Regions from separate parts of the Streptomyces sp. NPDC023527 genome, predicted to be linked through region 1. Evidence: predicted binding sites of a transcription regulator. Region 1 holds the regulator's gene; the other holds the start of a gene.

The links. The regulator HrcA, encoded in region 1, represses chaperone genes, less so after heat shock. The targets are predictions, from matches to a motif close to TTNGCACTCNGNNNNNCNGAGTGCNAA.
Region 2: groL (chaperonin GroEL) is a predicted target of HrcA. The motif match lies at 3,079-3,105, and genes of this name have one in related genera.

Annotation. Positions count from the first base shown of each region.
Region 1 is NZ_JBVHJJ010000002.1:448,946-456,208, reverse strand. Features, by position in the region: gene ACZ303_RS05540 (helix-turn-helix transcriptional regulator) at 1-156, opposite strand, end outside; gene ACZ303_RS05535 (16S rRNA (uracil(1498)-N(3))-methyltransferase) at 257-1,009, opposite strand; gene ACZ303_RS05530 (nitronate monooxygenase) at 1,006-2,136, opposite strand; gene dnaJ (molecular chaperone DnaJ) at 2,271-3,410, opposite strand; gene hrcA (heat-inducible transcriptional repressor HrcA) at 3,411-4,427, opposite strand; gene ACZ303_RS05515 (MBL fold metallo-hydrolase) at 4,686-5,354, shown strand; gene ACZ303_RS05510 (DUF3097 domain-containing protein) at 5,456-6,280, shown strand; gene ACZ303_RS05505 (Uma2 family endonuclease) at 6,277-6,837, opposite strand; gene hemW (radical SAM family heme chaperone HemW) at 6,938-7,263, opposite strand, start outside.
Region 2 is NZ_JBVHJJ010000006.1:286,794-294,056, reverse strand. Features, by position in the region: gene ACZ303_RS14525 (glucosyl-3-phosphoglycerate synthase) at 1-169, opposite strand, end outside; SAM riboswitch class I at 365-553, shown strand; gene thrC (threonine synthase) at 571-1,845, shown strand; gene ACZ303_RS14515 (MoaD/ThiS family protein) at 1,963-2,238, shown strand; gene ACZ303_RS14510 (cold-shock protein) at 2,688-2,894, shown strand; gene groL (chaperonin GroEL) at 3,264-4,886, shown strand; gene ACZ303_RS14500 (PTS transporter subunit EIIC) at 4,898-6,385, opposite strand; gene murQ (N-acetylmuramic acid 6-phosphate etherase) at 6,422-7,263, opposite strand, start outside.

The DNA.
Region 1 (7,263 bases):
CGGCTCGATCCTCACCTGGATCACCGTGCCGCAGCCGAACGTTTCGAGCAGGTGCGCGGCGATCAACTGCCGCAACGAATCCGGCTCATCGCTTTCGAGAACGGCGACGGCGAGGTCGAGCATCCGCTCGTAATCCCGGGAACGAAGGTGCGACATGAACAGTGCATCCCCAAAAACGGCATACCTTGATCCGACGCCCGCCCCCGTTCAGGCTCTTCCGATGAATCCGGCCGACTTCCACGGCCGGACGCCGGGACTACGACCAGCGTCCCGTGCGGCCCAGCAGCAGTGCCGTCGCCGCCGTGCCCGCCGTCGACGTCCGCAGGACGCTCGGCCCCAGGCGGTACGGTTTCGCGCCCGCCTCGGCGAACGCCGTGAGCTCTTCCGGGGACACGCCGCCCTCGGGGCCGACGACCAGCACGATGTTGCCCGTGGCCGGGAGTTCGGCCGTGGCCAGGGGCGTGCTGGAACCCTCCTCGTGGAGGACCGCCGCGAACGCGGCGTCCGCCAGCAGCGTGGCGACCTGCTTGGTCGTCAGCGGGTCGGACACCGGCGGGAAGCGCAGACGCCGTGACTGCTTGCCCGCCTCGCGGGCCGTCGCGCGCCACTTGCTCAGCGCCTTCGCGCCGCGCTCGGCCTTCCACTGGGTGATGCAACGCGCCGCCGACCAGGGGACGATCGCGTCGACACCCGTCTCCGTCATGGTCTCGACCGCCAGCTCGCCGCGGTCGCCCTTCGGCAGGGCCTGGACCACCGTGATGTGGGGCTCCGGCAGCGGCTCGGCACGGATCGACGTGACGGCGACGTCGAGGCGGTCCTTGCCCTCGACGGCGGCCACGGTGCCGAACGCGCCCGTGCCCGCGCCGTCCGTCAGGACGATCTCCTCGCCCACCCGCAGGCGGCGGACCGATACCGCGTGGCGTCCCTCCGGTCCGGCGAGCGGGAAGACGGTGCCGGGGAAGACGCCCGTGAGGGCATCCTCCTCGACCAGGAAGACCGGCGCTGTCATGACTCGCTCCCTCGCAGCTCACTGCCCTGCCGACCCTGCGGGCCGGACGTCAAGGACGCCCGTGCCGCGTCCAGTTCACCGGCCAGCACCTCGACCAGCCGGCCCGCCGGCAGGGGGCGTGCCAGCCGGTGGCCCTGGCCCGCCCACAGGTTCATGGCCTGCGGATCGCCCAGCGCCGCGGCCGCCTTGCGCAGGCCGGACGTGAGGTAGTGGACCTGGGGGTACGCGGCGGGGGCGTACGGGCCGTGCTCCCGGATGAAACGGTTCACCAGGCCACGGGCCGGACGGCCGGAGAAGGCACGCGTCAACTCGGTGCCGACGAACAACGGGTCGGTCATGGCCTGCTTGTGCAGGGCGTGCGCACCCGACTCCGGGCAGACCAGGAAGGCGGTGCCCAGCTGCGCCGCGGACGCGCCGGCGGCCAGCACGGCCGCGATCTGCGCGCCGCGCATCAGGCCGCCCGCCGCGATCATGGGGACCCGTACGGCCTCGCGGACCTCGGCGAGCAGGGACAGCAGGCCGACGCCCGCGCCCGCGCCGTCCAGGTGCGGGTCGTCGCGGTGGGTGCCCTGGTGGCCGCCGGCCTCGATGCCCTGGACACAGACCGCGTCCGCGCCCGCCTGCTCCGCGGCCCGCGCCTCGGCGGCCGACGTCACGGTCACCACCGTCAGCGTGCCGACCTCGGCCAGCGACTCCACGACCGCGGCGGTCGGGCAGCCGAAGGTGAAGGAGACCAGCGGAACCGGGTCGTCGAGGAGGATCGCGAGCTTGGCGTCGTACGCGTCGTCGCAGCCCTGGTCGGGGTCGCCGAGCGGCGTCTCGTACCAGGCGGCCTCGCCGGCCAGCTGCTCGGCGTAGACCTCGACGGCGGCCGGGTCGGCGGCGGGGGGCTGCGGCATGAAGAGGTTCACGCCGAAGGGCTTGGTGGTACGGGCGCGGAGCTGCTTGATCTCCTCGTACATCGCGGCCGGCGTCTTGTAACCGGCGGCGAGGCAGCCGAGGCCGCCGGCTTCGGAGACGGCCGCGGCGAGCGGCGGGCCGGAGGCGCCGCCGGCCATGGGGGCCTGCACGATCGGGTGCCGGTGCAGACCGGTCAGCGCGGCCGCCCCCCTGGATTCAAAAGCCATGACCACATCGTGTCACAGGACGATGTGGTCGTCGGCCCTGCCGGACGGGCGTTCCCGGGGCTCCGCCCCGGGCCGCGGCCCACGAAAACGGGGCGGTCCGGAAGATCCGGCCCGCCCCGCTTACGAAGAGACGTCTACCGCCCGTTGAACGCGTCCTTCAACCGCGAGAACAGGCCCTGCTGGCCCGGCTTGAACTCGCCCATCGGGCGCTCCTCGCCGCGCAGCTTCGCGAGCTGGCGCAGGAGGTCCTCCTGCTGCGGGTCGAGCTTGCTCGGGGTGATCACCTCGACGTGGACGACGAGGTCACCGCGGCCGCCGCCGCGCAGGTGCGTGACGCCGCGCTGGTGCAGCGGGATCGACTGGCCCGACTGCGTGCCCGGCCGGATGTCGATCTCCTCGACGCCGTCCAGGGTCTCCAGCGGCACCTTGGTGCCGAGAGCCGCGGCCGTCATCGGGAGGGTGACCGTGCAGTGCAGGTCGTCGCCGCGCCGCTGGAAGGTCGGGTGCGGGGTCTCGTGGATCTCGACGTAGAGGTCGCCGGCGGGGCCGCCGCCGGGGCCGACCTCGCCCTCGCCCGCGAGCTGGATGCGGGTGCCGTTGTCGACGCCGGCCGGGATCTTGACGGTCAGCGTGCGGCGCGAGCGAACACGGCCGTCGCCGGCGCACTCCGGGCACGGGGTCGGCACCACGGTGCCGAAGCCCTGGCACTGCGGGCACGGCCGGGAGGTCATGACCTGGCCCAGGAAGGAGCGGGTGACCTGCGAGACCTCGCCGCGGCCGCGGCACATGTCACAGGTCTGCGCGGAGGTACCGGGGGCCGCGCCCTCGCCGCTGCACGTGGTGCAGACGACGGCGGTGTCGACCTGGATCTCCTTGGTCGTGCCGAAGGCGGCCTCGTCGAGGGTCACTTCGAGACGGATCATGGCGTCCTGGCCGCGGCGGGTGCGCGAGCGCGGACCGCGCTGCGACGCCTGGCCGAAGAAGGCGTCCATGATGTCGGAGAAGTTGCCGAAGCCCGCGCCGAAACCACCGGCGCCGCCACCGCCACCGCCGGACGCGGAGAGCGGGTCGCCACCGAGGTCGTAGACCTGCTTCTTCTGCGGGTCCGAGAGCACCTCGTAAGCGGCGTTGATCTCCTTGAACCGCTCCTGCGTCTTGGGGTCCGGATTGACGTCCGGGTGCAGCTCGCGGGCGAGGCGGCGGAAGGCCTTCTTGATCTCGTCCTGCGAGGCATCACGCCGTACGCCCAGGACCGCGTAGTAGTCCGTGGCCACTTACGACTCCGCCAGGATCTGTCCGACGTAACGTGCCACTGCGCGTACCGCTCCCATCGTTCCGGGGTAGTCCATGCGGGTCGGTCCGACCACGCCGAGTTTGGCGACTGCCTCGTCGCCCGAACCGTAGCCGACGGCGACGACCGATGTGGAGTTCAATCCCTCATGAGCGTTCTCATGACCGATTCGCACCGTCATGCCCGAATCCGTGGCCTCGCCGAGCAGCTTCAGCAGGACGACCTGCTCCTCCAACGCCTCCAGCACGGGCCGGATCGTCAGCGGGAAGTCGTGACCGAAGCGGGTGAGATTGGCGGTACCGCCGATTATCAGCCGCTCCTCGGTCTCCTCGACCAGCGTCTCCAGCAGGGTCGCGAGGACCGTGGAAACGGTTCCCCGGTCCTCCTGCTCGAAGGACTCGGTGAGGTCCTGCACCAGCTGGGGCACATCCGCGAACCGCCGCCCGACGACCCGGCTGTTGAGCCGCGCCCGCAGGTCCGCGAGCGAGGTCTCCCCTATCGGCGCCGGGCAGTCGACCAGGCGCTGCTCGACCCGGCCGGTGTCCGTGATCAGGACGAGCATGACGCGGGCGGGAGCGAGCGAGAGCAGCTCCACGTGGCGCACGGTCGAGCGGGTCAGCGACGGATACTGCACCACCGCGACCTGCCGGGTCAGCTGCGCCAGCAGCCGGACCGTGCGGCCCACGACGTCGTCGAGGTCGACCGCGCCGTCGAGGAAGTTCTGGATGGCACGCCGCTCCGGCGTCGACAGCGGCTTGACGCCCGCCAGCTTGTCGACGAAGAGGCGGTAGCCCTTGTCGGTCGGGATGCGGCCGGCGCTCGTGTGGGGCTGGGCGATGAAGCCCTCGTCCTCCAGCGCGGCCATGTCATTGCGCACCGTGGCCGGGGACACGCCCAGGCGGTGCCGCTCGGTGAGGGCCTTGGAGCCGACGGGCTCCTCGGTGCCCACATAGTCCTGGACGATGGCGCGCAACACTTCGAGCCTGCGTTCGCTCAGCACCGCGCGCACCTCCAGTCCACCGTCTTACGGGGTCCTTCCCTGGCACTCAAAGGTCACGAGTGCCAGATCCCTCCAGCCAGTGTACGGCCGTGCACCACGGCCAGGGCAAGAGCCGTCCCCGCCGCGTGCCCGACCCACACCCGCGGTATGCCCACCGGGCGGGCAACGGTACCGCGCTCCGGCTAGCGTCCTGGTATGGAAAGCCATCAGGCGACAGCGCGTTGGGAACGGCTCGCGCCAGGGGTCGCACGCCGCAGAATGCCCGTGTGGGACGCCACGATCGGGGTGATCGCGGGTGAGACGGGCGTGCTGCTCGTGGACACCGGATCGACCGTACGGGAGGGCGCGGAGGTCCGCCGGGAGGTGGACGGGCTCTTCGGCCGCACAGTGACGCATATCGCTCTCACACATCCGCACTTCGACCATGTCTTCGGCACCGCCGCGTTCTCGGGGGCGCGGGTGTACGGGGCGGTCGGGCTCGACGACCTGCTCGCGCGCGAGCGCGACGAGCTGCGCCGGGACGCGGTGCGGCACGGCATGGCGCCCGAGGCCGCCGACGAGGCCGTCGAGCTGCTCGTACGCCCCCAACACCTGGTCTCCGGCGAGCTCACCCTCGACCTGGGCGGCGGCCGGCAGGCGCTGCTGGCCAATGTCGGACCGGGCCACACCGCGCACGACCTGGTGGTGCTCGTCGCGGGCTCGGGCGGGGCGCCCGAGGTCGTGTTCTGCGGCGACCTGGTCGAGGAGTCCGGCGAGCCGCAGGCGGGCCCGGACGCGCTCCCCCGGCAGTGGCCGGCGGCGCTGGACCGGCTGTTGGCGCTGGGCGGCGAGGACGCGGTGTACGTGCCGGGGCACGGGGCGGTGGTGGACGCCGGGTACGTGCGGCGGCAGCGGGACGCGCTGGCGGAGCGTTTCGGCGTGGCGTGAGCGCGGGGGCCGTGGCGTGAGCGCGGAGACCCTGGCGTGAGCGCGAGGGCCGTCTCGCGGGGTCTGGGACGCGGCCCCTTCCGTGATCCACAATGGCCCGCATGCGCAGCAGAGAGTACGGGCCCGATCTGACCCCGCCCTGGAAGAAGAACACCCCCGCCCCCGAGGTCGCGGCCGAACCCGATCTCGTCGTCGAGGAGGTCACCACGGGCTTCTGCGGCGCCGTGATCCGCTGTGAGAAGACGGCGCAGGGACCGACCGTCACCCTGGAGGACCGCTTCGGCAAGCACCGGGTGTTCCCGATGGAGCCGCGCGGGTTCCTCCTGGAGGGGCGCGTCGTCACGCTCGTACGCCCGAGCGCGCAGGGCCCCCGCACGCCGCAGCGGACCGCGTCCGGCTCCATCGCACTACCCGGTGCGCGGGCGCGGGTGGCACGCGCCGGGCGCATCTATGTCGAGGGGCGCCACGACGCGGAGCTCGTGGAGCGGGTCTGGGGTGACGACCTGCGCATCGAGGGCGTGGTCGTGGAGTACCTGGAGGGCATCGACGACCTGCCGGCCATCGTGCGCTCCTTCGCCCCGGGCCCGGATGCGCGGCTGGGGGTCCTGGTCGACCACCTCGTACCGGGCTCGAAGGAGTCCCGGATCGCGGCGGAGGTGACGGGCGAACACGTGCTGGTCGTGGGCCACCCGTACATCGACGTGTGGGAGGCGGTGAAGCCGTCCTCGGTGGGCATCGCGGGGTGGCCGCGGGTGCCGCGGGGGCAGGACTGGAAGACGGGCGTGTGCGGGGCGCTGGGGTGGCCGGCGAACACGGGGGCCGCTTGGCAGCGGATTCTGGGCTGCGTGCGGTCGTACAAGGACCTGGAGCCGGAGCTTCTGGGGCGGGTGGAGGAGCTGATCGACTTTGTGACGGTGGTCGATTAGGTGCTGGGAAGGCTCCGCAGCATGGACGTGTCCAGGGTGAGGTCGAGCGCGTCGATACGCAGCGAGTCTCCGAACTTGCATGTGCGCTGGTTCAGGTAACTCGCCTCATCGCCGACACCTGTGGGTTCGGTGAGCAGGAGACAGCTGGACTTGATCGGATCCACGATCAAATACGCGGGCACCCGCCCGGCCGCGTACATGGAGGACTTGAGCGAATAGTCGCGGTAGACGCTGCTCTTCGAAACCACCTCCATGACCAAAGTGACCGCCGGTGCGGGGATGATGCGACTGGAGTCCTCGATCTCTTCGGGGCCGACCACCACAAGATCCGGGATCGGCTCACTCGCTTCACCCGGGATGGTGATGTCCTGCGTCTGGAGCGGATACCAGCGATCAGAAAGGATCTGCCTCTGAACGAAGAGGACGTTCATGTTGTGCACCTTGCCAGGCGCCGACATCATCACGATTTCCCCCCGCAGCAGCTCAGCTCGCCAGCCCTCGGGAGCCTCGAAGTTCTCGAAGAACTCGATCTTCCTTCGGTCGTCCACAGCGGTCATCTCCGTGGTCCTCCACATCTGCCGCGTGCGTATAGCGGCAGCCTATGGACAGGTTAGGCGGGCCTGTGGCCCATGCGCGTCAGTTCACCCGAACAGGTGATCAGTCCACCAGATCACGGACTACGGCGTCCGCCAGCAGCCGCCCCCGCAGCGTCAGGACCGCGCGCCCCGCCTCGTACCGCTCGGCCTGGAGCAGCCCGTCCGCCAGCGCCTTCGCCGCCGCGCGGGCCCCCGCGGGCTTGAGCAGATCCAGCGGGCAGCCCTCCAGCAGCCGCAGCTCCAGCAGGATCCGCTCCACCCGCCGGTCCTCGTCCGGCAGGACCTCGCGGCCCGCGCCCGGGGAGCGCCCCTCGCTCAGGGCCTGCGCGTACGCGCCCGGGTGCTTGACGTTCCACCACCGCACGCCCCCTACGTGCGAGTGCGCCC
Region 2 (7,263 bases), on a different contig from region 1:
GGCGGATCGTGGCCACGATGGCGCCCACCGTCGCCTCCTCGTTCAGCGCCGGCAGCACCACGCTCACCGTGGTCCCGGCGCCGCGTTTGGCGGCGAGCAGCTGGTCGAGCGGACGGTCTGCGGCGGACCAGGACCGCCGGGCCAGCCAGCGCTCCACCTCTTCCAGCACGTGAACGACTCCTTGTCTGCCTGCTTGTCCGACGCGTCTGCCTGCTTGTTCGACGCGCGTCCTGTGACGCATCTCGCGGTACGGACGACTGTCTCGCCCGCCCATGCCTTCCGTTACAGTCTGAACAACGCGGAACGCCGTCGTATGTCGGGGTCACCGCGTGCACAAACGCCTGGGTCACGCCCAGTGCCATACCGCTCATCCAGAGGGGCAGAGGGACACGGCCCGTTGAAGCCCCGGCAACCCTCCCGCCGGTCTTGCCCACCCGTCACCCGACCACCACCCCAAGTGGTGCCCTCCGGGCGCGGATTTTCAGGCGAGGCTCCCGGTGGGGAAGGTGCCAATTCCGTCTCGTGGCGAGGTTCGCCGCGAGGAAGATGAGGAGAAAGGGCCTCGCCTCCATGGCTGTGCAAGCCGTTGAAAGCTCAAAGACTTCGGTCTCTCTCGGTCCCGCCGTCGCCCTCTCGTGCCGGGAGTGCGGAGAGCGGTTCGACCTCGGTCCCATTTTCGCCTGTGCCGCCTGCTTCGGCCCGCTCGAAGTCGCCTACGAACTGCCCGCCGGCGACCCGGAAGCGCTGCGCCGCCGCATCGAGGCCGGCCCGGACAACATCTGGCGCTACGCCCCGCTGCTGCCCGTCCCCGCCGACGTCGCGGACAAGCCCGGCCTGAACCCCGGCTTCACCAAGCTCGTCAAGGCCGACAACCTCGCCCGCGAGCTCGGTGTCACCGGCGGCCTGTACGTCAAGGACGACTCCGGCAACCCCACGCACTCCTTCAAGGACCGCGTCGTCGCCATCGCCGTCGAGGCCGCCCGTGCCTTCGGTTTCACGACGCTGTCGTGCTCCTCGACGGGGAACCTGGCCGGTGCGGTCGGCGCCGCGGCCGCCCGCGCCGGGTTCAAGTCCTGCGTCTTCATCCCGCACGACCTGGAGGCCGGCAAGGTCGTCATGGCCGCGGTCTACGGCGGCGACCTCGTCGGCATCGAGGGCACCTACGACGACGTGAACCGCTTCTGCTCCGAGCTGATCGGCGACCCGCTGGGGGAGGGCTGGGGCTTCGTCAACGTCAACCTCCGCCCGTACTACGGCGAGGGCTCGAAGACCCTCGCGTACGAGATCTGCGAGCAGCTCGGGTGGCGGCTGCCGGACCAGATCGTCATCCCCATCGCGTCGGGCTCCCAGCTCACGAAGATCGACAAGGGGCTGAAGGAGCTGATCGCCCTCGGACTGGTAGAGGACCGCCCGTACAAGATCTTCGGCGCCCAGGCGGCGGGCTGCTCGCCGGTCTCCCGCGCCTTCAAGGACGGTCACGAGGTCGTACGGCCGGTGAAGCCGGACACGATCGCGAAGTCCCTCGCGATCGGCAACCCCGCGGACGGGCCGTACGTGCTCGACATCGCGCGGCGGACCGGCGGGGCGGTGGAGGACGTCACGGACGAGGAGATCGTCGACGCGATCCGGCTGCTCGCCCGCACCGAGGGGATCTTCGCGGAGACGGCGGGCGGGGTGACGGTGGGGGTGACGCGGAAGCTTCTCGAAGCGGGTGTGCTGGATCCGTCGCTGACCACGGTGGTCTTGAACACGGGGGACGGGCTCAAGACGCTTGACGCTGTGGCGGCTGAGCCCACGGTGACGATCCGGCCGTCGCTGGAGGCGTTTCGGTCCTCGGGGCTGTAGGGGGTTCTTCCCCAGTCCCGCCCCTTCCCGAAACCGGGGGCTCCGCCCCCGGGCCCCCGGTCCTCAAACGCCGGACGGGCTGATTTCGTCCGGCCTCACGCAAAGGTGATGACCCCCATGAGCGTCAGCGTCCGCATCCCCACCATCCTTCGCACCTACACCGGCGGCAAGGCCGAGGTCGTCGCCGAAGGGGCGACCCTCGGTGAGGTGATCGCCGATCTGGAGAAGAACCACACCGGCATCGCGGCCCGCGTGCTGGACGACAGCGGCAAGCTGCGCCGCTTCGTGAACGTCTACGTCAACGACGACGACGTGCGCTTCGAACAGGGGCTCGGCACGGCGACGCCGGACGGCGCGGGCGTGTCGATCATCCCCGCCGTCGCCGGCGGCTGACCCCGCCGGACCTTTTCGAAGGCTTCCTGCGGAATCGCTCCCCGAATCGCCCCGTCCGTGAAGCGGACGGGGCGATTCCGTCTGTTGAGCGCGATACAGTTGTGACGATCCCCCTCCGGCGTCAGTGCCGAACGCATATGAGAACCCGTCAAGTTGTGCGCGAAGTGTGCGCACGAAATGCCGGGTTGTTTGCGTTATGCCCGGCCCGACTTGCCCTGGGTTACGCCCAGTTCGCCGCATTTCAACTCTCGGCCGCGCCCAGAATTCTCGTCCAAGTGACCTGTTGCAGAGGGCATCCGTGCGGATACATTCGGCCGCGGTCGACGCGTTCCGGCGCACACCAACTGGGTTTTCCCTGCCGCCCGGCAGGGTTCCGATCCGTGGGTGAGGTCTGACCCGGGTCCGCGAAGTGCGGTCCTGCGCAAGGGCCAGTAATAGGGGAGTTAGGCATGGCTCAGGGCACCGTCAAGTGGTTCAACGCGGAGAAGGGGTACGGCTTCATCGCGGTCGACGGTGGTGCGGATGTTTTCGTCCACTACAGCGCGATCCAGATGGACGGTTACCGCACCCTCGAGGAGGGTCAGCGAGTCGAGTTCGAGATCTCGCAGGGCCAGAAGGGGCCGCAGGCGGACATGGTCAAGCTCGCCGTCGGCTGATCTCGGCGCATCGACCACACCGGCTCACGAAGCTCGCAGGTCGGGCCCGTACCCCACGACACAGGGGTACGGGCCCGACGTGTGTCCGCACGCAAGAGGTGTTTGCGCCCCCGGTCGACGTGGGGAGGGGAGCCCCCGGGTGTGGACGGCGCGCCACTGGAGCGAGTGGATCCCACTCGGACCGCTTGCACTCGGTGGGGTCGAGTGCTAATCATTGGCGTTAGCACTCTCCGAGTGAGAGTGACAGATTTGGACCGTCGGTGAGGTCGATGGGCAGGGCGGGAAGGAACCGTCCGGCTCGGCGGCCGTCCGTCGCGGGCGCCAGCGCGGTCCGGAGCAATCCACCCCGTCCTGGGAGGACCACTTCACATGGCCAAGATCATCGCGTTCGACGAGGAGGCACGGCGCGGTCTCGAGCGCGGGATGAACCAGCTCGCCGACGCCGTCAAGGTCACCCTCGGCCCCAAGGGCCGCAACGTCGTCCTCGAGAAGAAGTGGGGCGCCCCCACGATCACCAACGATGGTGTTTCCATCGCCAAGGAGATCGAGCTCGAGGACCCGTACGAGAAGATCGGCGCCGAGCTGGTCAAGGAGGTCGCGAAGAAGACGGACGACGTCGCCGGTGACGGCACGACGACCGCGACCGTCCTGGCCCAGGCCCTGGTCCGCGAGGGCCTGCGCAACGTGGCCGCCGGTGCCAACCCGATGGCGCTCAAGCGCGGTATCGAGAAGGCCGTCGAGGCCGTCTCCGCCGCCCTGCTGGAGCAGGCCAAGGACGTGGAGACCAAGGAGCAGATCGCCTCCACCGCCTCCATCTCCGCCGCCGACACCCAGATCGGCGAGCTCATCGCCGAGGCGATGGACAAGGTCGGCAAGGAAGGCGTCATCACCGTCGAGGAGTCCCAGACCTTCGGTCTGGAGCTGGAGCTCACCGAGGGTATGCGCTTCGACAAGGGCTACATCTCGGCGTACTTCGCCACCGACATGGAGCGTATGGAGGCGTCGCTCGACGACCCGTACATCCTGATCGTCAACTCCAAGGTCGGCGCGGTCAAGGACCTGCTGCCGCTCCTGGAGAAGGTCATGCAGTCCGGCAAGCCGCTGCTGATCATCGCCGAGGACGTCGAGGGCGAGGCCCTGTCGACCCTGGTCGTCAACAAGATCCGCGGCACCTTCAAGTCCGTCGCCGTCAAGGCCCCGGGCTTCGGCGACCGCCGCAAGGCCATGCTCGGCGACATCGCCATCCTCACCGGTGGCACGGTCATCTCCGAGGAGGTCGGCCTCAAGCTGGAGAACGCCGGTCTCGACCTGCTCGGCCGCGCCCGCAAGGTCGTCATCACCAAGGACGAGACGACCATCGTCGACGGTGCCGGTGACAGCGAGCAGGTTCAGGGCCGCGTCAACCAGATCCGCGCCGAGATCGAGAACAGCGACTCGGACTACGACCGCGAGAAGCTCCAGGAGCGCCTCGCGAAGCTGGCCGGCGGCGTGGCCGTCATCAAGGCCGGTGCCGCGACCGAGGTCGAGCTCAAGGAGCGCAAGCACCGCATCGAGGACGCCGTTCGCAACGCGAAGGCGGCCGTCGAGGAGGGCATCGTCGCCGGTGGTGGCGTGGCCCTGCTCCAGGCCTCCGCGGTCTTCGAGAAGCTGGAACTCGAGGGCGACGAGGCCACCGGCGCCAACGCCGTGCGCCTGGCCCTGGAGGCCCCGCTCAAGCAGATCGCCGTCAACGGTGGTCTCGAGGGTGGCGTCGTCGTGGAGAAGGTCCGCAACCTCACCGTCGGTCACGGCCTCAACGCCGCGACCGGTGAGTACGTGGACATGATCGCCGAGGGCATCATCGACCCGGCGAAGGTCACGCGTTCCGCCCTGCAGAACGCCGCCTCCATCGCCGCGCTGTTCCTCACCACCGAGGCCGTCATCGCCGACAAGCCGGAGAAGGCCTCCGCGGCCGCTCCGGGCGGCATGCCGGGCGGTGACATGGACTTCTGATCCGCACCGGATCACTTGTCCTGAACGCTGTACGCCGAGGGCGGCACTCCCTGCGAAGGGGGTGCCGCCCTCGGGGCGTTCAGCTCCGCGAGCGCGTCCCGCCCGAAGCCGAAGAAGTACGTCGCCGCGAAGCCCGCCACGTACCCCACCAGCAGCCCCGCCGCGTAGACCGTCACCGCCTCGGCCAGGCCGTGGTTGCCCTTCAGGAGCGGGAAGAGGGCCCAGCCCGAGGGGCCGATCGCGGTGGAGCCGACCTTCTCGCCCAGCTGGTTGAGCAGCCCCACGAAACCGCCGCCGAACGCGCCGCCGACGCAGGCGGTGGCGAAGGGGCGGCCCAGGGGCAGCGAGACGCCGTAGATCAGCGGCTCGCCGATGCCCAGGAGGCCCGCCGGGAGCGCGGAGCGGATGGTCCGGCGGACCGAGCCGTTGCGCGTCAGCCGCAGGTACACCGCGAGCGCCGCGCCCACCTGGCCCGCGCCCGCCATCGCCAGGATCGGCAGCAGGACCGTATAGCCCTGCTGCTGGATCAGCGTCGTGTGGATCGGGATCAGGGCCTGGTGCAGGCCCAGCATCACCAGCGGCAGGAACAGCCCGCCCAGCACGAAGCCCGCGCCCGCGCCGCCGTTGGCCAGCAGCCAGTCGGCGAACCGCCCGATGGCGCCGGAGACCTCACCGGCGACGAACATCAGCCCGTACAGCGTGGCCAGGCCCGCGACCAGGACCGTGAGCGTCGGGGTGACCAGCACGTCCAGGGCCTCGGGCACCCGGCGCCGGCACCACTTCTCGATCCCCGCCGCCAGCAGCGCCGCGCCCAGCGCGCCCAGCACCCCGCCCTGGCCGGGCGCGAGCCTCTCGCCGAAGGCGCTCACCTGGGCGACGCCCGGGAAGACGATGATCGCCGCGACCGCGCCGCCGATGACGGGGGTGCCGCCGAACTCCTTGGCCGTGTTGTAGCCGACGAACACCGCGATCAGGGACATGAAGCCGGACGCGACGGCGGTCAGCGAGGGAGCGAGCGCCGGCAGCCAGTGCAGATTGGCCAGCAGGCCGCCGATGCCCGCGACGATGCCGCAGCCGATCAGGGCCGGGATCAGGGGGACGAACACGGCGGCGATCCGGCGCAGCAGCACCTTGCCGGGCGTGGCGTTACGGGCCTTCCGCTCGGCACGCAGCGCCGCACCCCGCACGGCGAGCTCCTCGGCGGTGACCGGCGCCGCCTCCGCCAGGCGGGCGAACTCGGGCGCGACGCGCGCGACCGTGCCGGGCCCGAGGACGATCTGGTACGACTCGCCGTCCTCGACGACGCCCAGCACGCCGGGCAGCGCCCGGAGTTCGGCGTCCCGGACCAGGGCGCGGTCCCGCAGCTCCAGGCGCAGGCGGGTCATGCAGTGGGTGACGGAGAGGACGTTCGCGGCGCCGCCGACGAGGGGCAGGAGGGCGGCGGCGGTGGCGCTGTGCTTCTCGCGGGAATCCCCGCCGGTGGGCTCGTCTGGTGCCATGTGGTGCGTGCCTTGCCTGCTGTGGGGCGCCGGGCGTCAGCCCCGCGCCATGTGGAGCGCCGCGCGCAGATGACCGTCCGACTCGGCCAGGAGCCGCGCCGCGGTGGGGCCGTCGACCTCGGCGAGGACGACGAGAATGGCGTTCTTCACTTCCCCGCCCGTCGCCTCCAGCGCGGCCTCCGTCTCCGCGTCCGAGGCCCCCGTGGCGAGCGCGACGATGCGCCGGGAGCGGGCGCGCAGCTTCTCGTTGGAGGCGCGGACGTCGACCATCAGATTCCCGTACGTCTTGCCGAGCCGGATCATCGTGATGGTCGAGAGCATGTTGAGGACGAGCTTCTGTGCGGTGCCCGCCTTCAGCCGGGTGGAGCCGGTGAGCAGCTCGGGGCCCACGACGACCTCGATGGCGTGCTCGGCGGCCGCGCCGAGGGCGGAACCGGTGTTGCAGGACACCCCGACCGTCAGCGCGCCGGCCCCCCGCGCGTACGCGACCGCCCCGACGGCGTACGGCGTGCGGCCCGAGGCGGAGACGCCGACGACGGTGTCGGCCGCCCCGATTCCCAGCGCCGTCAGGTCGCCCGCGGCCAGCTCGCCGCTGTCCTCGGCGCCCTCCACGGCCGTGACGAGCGCCCGCGCGCCGCCCGCGACCAGCCCGACGACCTGCGCCGGGTCGGTGTTGAACGTCGGGGGGCACTCGCTGGCGTCCAGCACCCCGAGCCGTCCCGCGGTGCCCGCGCCGGCGTAGACCAGCCGCCCGCCGCGCGCCATCCGGGTGGCGATCGCGTCGATGGCGGCGGCTATCTCGGGGATCCGGGTGGCGACGGCGGCGGCGACGCCGGCGTCCTCACCGTTCATGATCTTCGCGATGTCCACGGTCGGCA